DNA from 3 places in the Streptomyces sp. NBC_01506 genome. Region 3 is predicted to be linked to each of the others. Evidence: riboswitches for the same ligand, from Rfam matches in the RefSeq annotation. Region 3 holds a riboswitch; each other region holds the start of a gene.
The links. Region 3 has a riboswitch for cobalamin ahead of OG329_RS12540 (ribonucleoside-diphosphate reductase subunit alpha). Riboswitches for the same ligand answer to the same signal wherever they lie in the genome.
Positions count from the first base shown of each region.

Region 1: it holds a riboswitch for cobalamin, as region 3 does, so the genes downstream of both, metE (5-methyltetrahydropteroyltriglutamate--homocysteine S-methyltransferase) here and OG329_RS12540 (ribonucleoside-diphosphate reductase subunit alpha) in region 3, are expected to answer to the same signal.
Region 2: it holds a riboswitch for cobalamin, as region 3 does, so the genes downstream of both, OG329_RS27675 (ABC transporter substrate-binding protein) here and OG329_RS12540 (ribonucleoside-diphosphate reductase subunit alpha) in region 3, are expected to answer to the same signal.

Region 1 covers NZ_CP109422.1:572,908-575,224, reverse strand. Annotated here, with positions in the region: gene OG329_RS02520 (RNA polymerase sigma factor) at 1-110, shown strand, start outside; gene OG329_RS02515 (hypothetical protein) at 113-799, shown strand; cobalamin riboswitch at 928-1,131, shown strand; gene metE (5-methyltetrahydropteroyltriglutamate--homocysteine S-methyltransferase) at 1,292-2,317, shown strand, end outside.
Region 2 covers NZ_CP109422.1:6,226,463-6,228,779, forward strand. Annotated here, with positions in the region: gene OG329_RS27665 (amino acid permease) at 1-809, shown strand, start outside; gene OG329_RS27670 (Mov34/MPN/PAD-1 family protein) at 936-1,349, shown strand; cobalamin riboswitch at 1,349-1,481, shown strand; gene OG329_RS27675 (ABC transporter substrate-binding protein) at 1,522-2,317, shown strand, end outside.
Region 3 covers NZ_CP109422.1:2,943,863-2,946,179, forward strand. Annotated here, with positions in the region: gene OG329_RS12530 (Uma2 family endonuclease) at 1-404, opposite strand, end outside; gene OG329_RS12535 (GNAT family N-acetyltransferase) at 490-1,014, shown strand; cobalamin riboswitch at 1,092-1,224, shown strand; gene OG329_RS12540 (ribonucleoside-diphosphate reductase subunit alpha) at 1,373-2,317, shown strand, end outside.

The sequences.
Region 1 (2,317 bases), 2.4 Mb from region 3:
AGTACCTCGGTATCGAACTCGCCACGGTACGCTCCCAGTTACAGCATGCCCGCCGCCGCCTGGCACGCGAGCTCGACATGGCCCTCGACCGGACCGAGACGCAGGAGTAGACGTGCGCACCGACGACCACGCCTCCATCAGCGCCCGGCTCGACCAGGCAGAGGTCCTTGTCGACACCTACTCCGACTACGACACCGAAGCCGCCCGGCAACGCGTCGACGCCAAGGCCGCCTCCATACCGCCCGAAGCCGCCCCCGGGGCGTCGCGTACTCCCGCCGCGCACGAGCAGGCCGCCCGCGATCTCGACCTCGCGGTCGCCCTCATCGTCGACACCCCGCAGGCGGCAACGGCCCTGGCACAACTGGCCGATGACGACCGGCCGGACCCCGAGGGCGCGGTCGTCTTCGGCGCGCTGCTGCATCTGGCGCGGGCTCATGACGCGGCCCAGTTCTGGTGGCAGTTCGCCGCGGGCGGCGGCAACCGTACGGCCGCCTTCTGTCTCTACCTGGCTCACGGGCGGCGTGCCGAGTTCAGCGACGCCAGGTACTGGCGCGCGGAGGCCCGCCGGCTGAGCGCCCCGGACAGCACGTCACCGGCCCCCGCCGCGCGTCCGCGTCCGCTGCTGCCGGAGACCATCCGTCACCAACTGCTGACCCAGTGCCACTCCGGCAGCCGCCCCACGCTTCCGGCCCGCCTGGAGGCGGTCATCAACCGCCTGCCTGTCGACCCGGACAACGACTTCGGCACGATCCCCCGCCCCGTCCCCACCCTGACCCGCGACCTTCCCCACGGCCACTGAGCGGCGCTGAGCGGCACCGGGGCGCACCGTGGCGGGCCTCCCACGGGAAGGTGTCCATTTCACCGTCCGCGATGTGGTCACCGCGTAGGCGCTCGCCACTGGTCCCTCTAGGCTGGGCCGTGCAGCCGGTTCGTTCCTGTCCGCCAGGCGGGAGCGTCGTAAGAGGGAACCCGGTGGGAATCCGGGACTGCCCCGCAGCGGTGAGTGGGAACGACCGCCGTCATACGCACTGGACCTGGACAGGTCTGGGAAGCGACGGCCAGTAGGCGTCTCGTAACGGATACGGGACGGGCCCACGAGTCCGAAGACCTGCCTGTTGCCCGCGCGTGAACGATCGCGCGCGGTAATCCCGGTGACCTCGTGGGCGGGTCGGCGTACATATCGAGCGGCACGCGCGGCGACGACGCGCTGTGTTCCGCACGGTCGGTCGTCCCTTCGCGCTCGCGTCCCGTCTCCGGGAACGCAAGGACACATCTCGCGAAGGAGAGTTCCGTGACAGCGCAGTCCGCAGCCGCGGCAGCACGGGCCACCGTGTACGGCTACCCCCGCCAGGGACAGAACCGGGAACTGAAGAAGGCCGTCGAGGGCTACTGGAAGGGCCGCGTCGACGCCGGCGCCCTCCGGAAGACCGCCGAGGATCTTCGCCGCTCGAACTGGCGGCAGTTGGCCGACGCCGGTATCCAAGAAGTGCCGTCCGGTGATTTCTCGTACTACGACCATGTCCTGGACACCAGCGTCATGGTCGGCGCTGTCCCCGAGCGGCACCGCGCGGCGGTCGAAACCGACGCGCTGGACGGCTACTTCGCGATGGCGCGCGGCACCCAGGATGTCGCGCCGCTGGAGATGACGAAGTGGTTCGACACCAACTACCACTACCTGGTACCCGAGTTGGGCCCGGACACCGTCTTCCGCGCCGACTCCGCCAAACAGGTCACCGAGTTCACCGAAGCCCTCGCGCTCGGCCTCACCGCCCGGCCCGTGCTCCTGGGCCCCGTCACCTACCTTCTGCTGGCCAAGCCCGCTCCCGGCGTGGCCGCCGACTTCGAGCCGCTGACACTGCTCGACCGGCTCCTTCCCGTCTACGCCGAGATCCTGGCCGACCTGCGCGCGGCCGGCGCCGACTGGGTGCAGTTGGACGAGCCCGCGCTCGTCCAGGACCGCACCCCGGCCGAGCTGAACGCCACCGCCCGCGCCTACCGCGAACTGGGCGGTGCCACCGACCGGCCGAAGCTGCTCGTCGCCTCCTACTTCGGGCGGCTCGGCGAGGCTCTGCCCGTCCTGGCCAAGGCCCCCGTCGACGGGCTCGCGCTCGACTTCACCGAATCGGGCGCCCCCAACCTCGACGCCCTCGCGGCCGTCGGCGGACTGCCCGGCAAACGCCTGGTCGCGGGCGTCGTCGACGGACGCAACATCTGGATCAACGACTACGAGAAGTCCCTCGCCACGCTGGGCACGCTCCTCGGCCTCGCCGACCGCGTGGACGTCTCCGCCTCCTGCTCCCTGCTGCACGTCCCGCTC
Region 2 (2,317 bases), 3.3 Mb from region 3:
GCCTGATGACCCTTCAGGGCGTGATGTTCGCCTATCTCGCCGTCGAACTCGTCGGCGTCACGGCGGGCGAGTCCGAGAATCCGGAGAAGACGCTCCCCAAGGCGATCAACACGCTGCCCTGGCGCATCATCGTCTTCTACGTAGGCGCGCTCACCGTCATCCTCGCGGTCGTGAAGTGGACCGAATTCAGCGAGGGCGAGAGCCCGTTCGTCCACGCCTTCGCCAAGATCGGCATTCCCCTCGGCGCCGGAATCGTCAACTTCGTCGTGCTGACAGCGGCCCTGTCGTCCTGCAACTCCGGCATGTACTCCACCGGCCGGATGCTGCGCGACCTCTCGGCCAACAAGGAGGCGCCGCAGGCCCTGGGCCGGCTCAACACCCGCCGCACACCCGCCGCCGGGATCACGGCGTCCGTCGCGCTGATGGGCGTCGGCGTCCTCCTGAACTACATCGTCCCGGAGAAGGCGTTCCTGTACGTCACCTCGGTGGCCACCGCCGCCGGTATCTGGACCTGGATGATGATCCTCGTCAGCCATATCAAGTACCGCTCCGCCGTGGTCGCGGGCCGGCTTCCGGCGTCCTCGTTCCCGGCGCCGGGCGGCTCGGCCCTGAGCTGGGTGGCGCTGGTCTTCCTGGCGTTCGTGACGTGTCTGATCGCGTACGACTCCGACGCCCGGGTGTCGCTGTACGTCGGCGCGGTGTGGGCGGTGTTCCTGGGCGCGGGGTGGTCGCTGGTCAGGAGCCCGGCGCGGGCCCGTACGGCGATCGAGGAGGAACCGGCCCGGCCGGACCCGGTGAACCCGGCCTGAACCCGGGCCTGAACCTGGGCCTGAACCTGGGCCTCAACCCCGGCCCGGACCAGGTTGTGGAGCACGCGTCTCACCAGGTGGCCTCCGCATCTCAACCGCGGAGGCCATCTGCTTATCCTTCACTTCATGCTGACCATCACCCAGGCGCTGTACGACCGGATCGTCGCCCACGCGCGGGCGGACCACCCCGACGAGGCGTGCGGCGTGATCGCGGGCCCGGAGGGCAGCGACCGGCCCGAGCGTTTCATCCCGATGCTCAACGCGGCCCGCTCGCCCACGTTCTACGAGTTCGACTCGACCGAGCACAAGCAGCTCGACAACGAGCTGCGGGCGCGCGACGAGGACGTGGTGGTCATCTACCACTCGCACACCGCGACCGAGGCGTACCCCTCCCGCCGGGACATCGACCTGGCGATGGAGCCGTTCGCCCACTACGTACTGGTCTCCACCGCCGACACCGACGACATGGGCCCGTTCCAGTTCCGCTCGTACCGCATCGTGGACGGCGAGGTCACGGAAGAAGAGGTCGAGGTCGTCTGAGAGACTGACGCGATCCAGGGCGGCAGGACCCAGGAAGCCGGTGTGAATCCGGCACGGTCCCGCCACTGTGACCGGGCCCCGCGCGAGCGGGAGCCCGGAAGCCAGGAACTGACCTGTCGCCCTTCTCCCACCATGCCAGGGGACGCGGAAATCCCCCGGAGGAGGCCCAGCCATGTCCTCGCGGCGCCACGCCCTCATACCGGCGGTCCTGCTACCGCTGCTGCTCCCGCTCACCGCCTGCTCCACCGCCCCGGACCCCGTCCGCGACGCCGGAGCGCCGGCCGCCGGATTCCCGTACACCGTCACCAACTGCGGTGTGAAGACCACCTTCGAGGCACCCCCGAAGCGCGTGGTCACGATGAACCAGCACGTCACCGAGATCATGATCGAGCTGGGCCTCACCAAAACCCTCGTCGGCACCGCCTGGCTCGACGACGCGGTCCTGCCCGCCTACCGGAAGGCGTACGACAGCGTCCCGGTCATCGCCGAGGAGTACCCCTCCAAGGAGCGACTTCTCGCCGCGAACCCCGACTTCGTCTACGGCGGCTACAACAGCGCCTTCGCCGCCAAGGACGGCCGCACCCGCGACGACCTGAAGGACGCCGGCATCGACACCCGGCTCAACCTGGAGAACTGCGCCGAGGGCCGGACCTCCATGGACGACGTGTTCCGCGAGGTGCGGGAGGTCGGTCGCACCTTCGGCGTCGCCGACCGCGCCACGAAGTGGACCGCCGAGGCACGCACCACCCTGGCCACCACCGCCGCCGGGCTCGAGGACGTGAAACCGGTCTCCGTCTTCGTCTACGACAGCGGCGACAAGACCGCGTTCACCGCGGGCGGCAAGGGCATCGGCAACGAGCTGATCGAGCGGGCCGGCGGGCACAACGTCTTCGCCGACCTCGACAAGTCCTTCGGCGACGCCACCTGGGAGCAGGTCGTGGCGCGCAAGCCCGAGACGATTCTCATCT
Region 3 (2,317 bases):
GCGTAGACACGGGGTTTCTCCACGCGGTCGCGCGCGTCGGTGTCGGAGTCGGAGTCGTACAACGTGACCTCGACGGCCATGAGGACGGGGCCAGGGTCGACCCACTCGCCTTGGCCGACGAACGCACCGCTCGGAGCGAGAGAACCGTCCGTCCGGACGCGTCCCTGGCGATGTCGCTGGGCTTTCAGCCCTTGGGCGGGATAGAGCCACAGCTCTGGTCGCGACCGCATACAGCGGCGCAGGAGCCACTGCATGATGCATCCGTGCGTACCGTCCGGGCCCGCCTTGCTGTGCACTTTCCCGTCGATCAGCTCAAGGCGGGCACGCTCGGCCGTACGGCTCAGAATGCGGTACAACTCGTCGAAGTCGTCGGTTTCCACATGGACTCGGTCGGTAGTGACCACGCGGCTCAAACCTCCTCATGTCGCGATCGACGCTAGCGGTGCCCTCGGACAACGCACCGCCGGAGCCGTGTCGCACACTGCATGGATGGATCAGACGACACGGCCGGAGGCCGGCTTCACCATCAGAGCGGCCGAGCCCGGCGAGTACGACGTGCTCGGGGAGATAACCGCGCGGGCCTATCTGGACGACGGGCTGCTGGACTTCGGGGAGGACGACCCCTATCTGGCGACCCTGCGGGACGTCGCGGCGCGGGCCGTCGGGGCCGAGGTGCTCGTGGCCGTCGGCGCGGACGGGGGTGTGCTCGGTGGGGTGGCCCATGTCTCCGGGCCGTCCGCGTGGGCCGATCTGGCCGGGGACGGGGAGGCCGAGTTCCGCATGCTGGCCGTCGCGCCGGCCGCCCGGGGACGGGGTGTCGGCGGGGCGCTGGTGCGGGCGTGTGTGGACCGTGCGCGGGCCACCGAGGGGTGTGTACGGGTGCGGCTGTCCACGCAGAAGTCGATGCTCGACGCGCACCGGATCTACGAGCGCCTGGGCTTCGTACGAACCCCGGAGCGCGACTGGTCGCCCATCCCAGGGCTGTCCCTGCTCACCTACAGCCTGGAAATCTAAGGCGTTTCGGGGCTGATTCCGGGCAAGGCGAAACGCCCGCGACACAACATGTGGGGGGTGCCGCTCCCAAGCAACCCCACATGTATGCTCAAGTCTGCTGTCGCCGCAGGAGAATCCGGTGGGAATCCGGAACTGTCCCGCAACGGTGTGCTGTGGTGCGCTTTGTCGTGCCCGCGAGTCCGAGCACCTGCCGACGGCGCATCCGGCTCGACCGATCCGGGTGCCGAGACGTCCGGGCCTCGAGGTTGGGCCGGTGGACGCCGCAGCGCGCGCTGCCCGGTTGTGGGGCGGCGTACGCGGGCGTGCGCTGCCGTGCCCCTCCCTCCGTGGCCCAGAGCCGAGCGAGGGAGAGCACCACGTGACCATCGCGCCAGCCGATCCGGCTTCAGCGATCTCCGAGCGGGTACGGGAGACGGCCGCCGTCACGGCCGCCGCCGTCACAGCCGACAGGCCGGCCGACGGGCCCGGGACGGGCCTTCTGCGGCTCCTCACGGACCTCACCGCCGACCTCGCAGACACCGACCCCGGCAAGGTCGCCGCCGCCGCGCTCCGTGGCCGTAACGCCGCGTCCGACGAGGCCGAGTTGCGTGAACTCGCCACCGAGGCCGCCGCCGGGCTCATCTCCGAGGACCCCGCGTACTCGCGTCTCGCCGCCCGTCTGCTCACCCGCACCATCGCGGACGAGGCCGCCGGTCAGGGCGCCGTCTCGTTCTCCTCGTCGGTCGGCGTGGGCCACGCGCAGGGCCTGATCGCCGACCGTACGGCCGCGTTCGTCACCCGCCACGCCGCCCGCCTCGACGCGCTGATCGACCCGGCCGCCGACGACCGCTTCGGCTACTTCGGCCTGCGTACCCTCTTCAGCCGCTATCTGCTCCGGCACCCGATCACCCGCGATGTCATCGAGACGCCGCAGTACTTCATGCTGCGCGTCGCGTCCGGGCTGGCCAAGGACGACTCCCCGGCCGCCGTGGACGAGGTCGCCGCGCTGTACGGCCTGATGAGCCGGCTCGACTACCTCCCCTCCTCCCCCACCCTCTTCAACTCCGGCACCCGGCACCCCCAGATGTCGTCCTGCTATCTGCTGGACTCCCCCCTGGACGAGCTGGACTCGATCTACGACCGCTACCACCAGGTCGCCCGGCTCTCGAAGCACGCGGGCGGCATCGGCCTCTCGTACTCCCGTATCCGCGCCCGCGGTTCACTGATCCGCGGCACGAACGGGCACTCCAACGGCATCGTGCCGTTCCTGCGCACGCTCGACTCCTCCGTCGCCGCCGTCAACCAGGGCGGCCGGCGCAAGGGC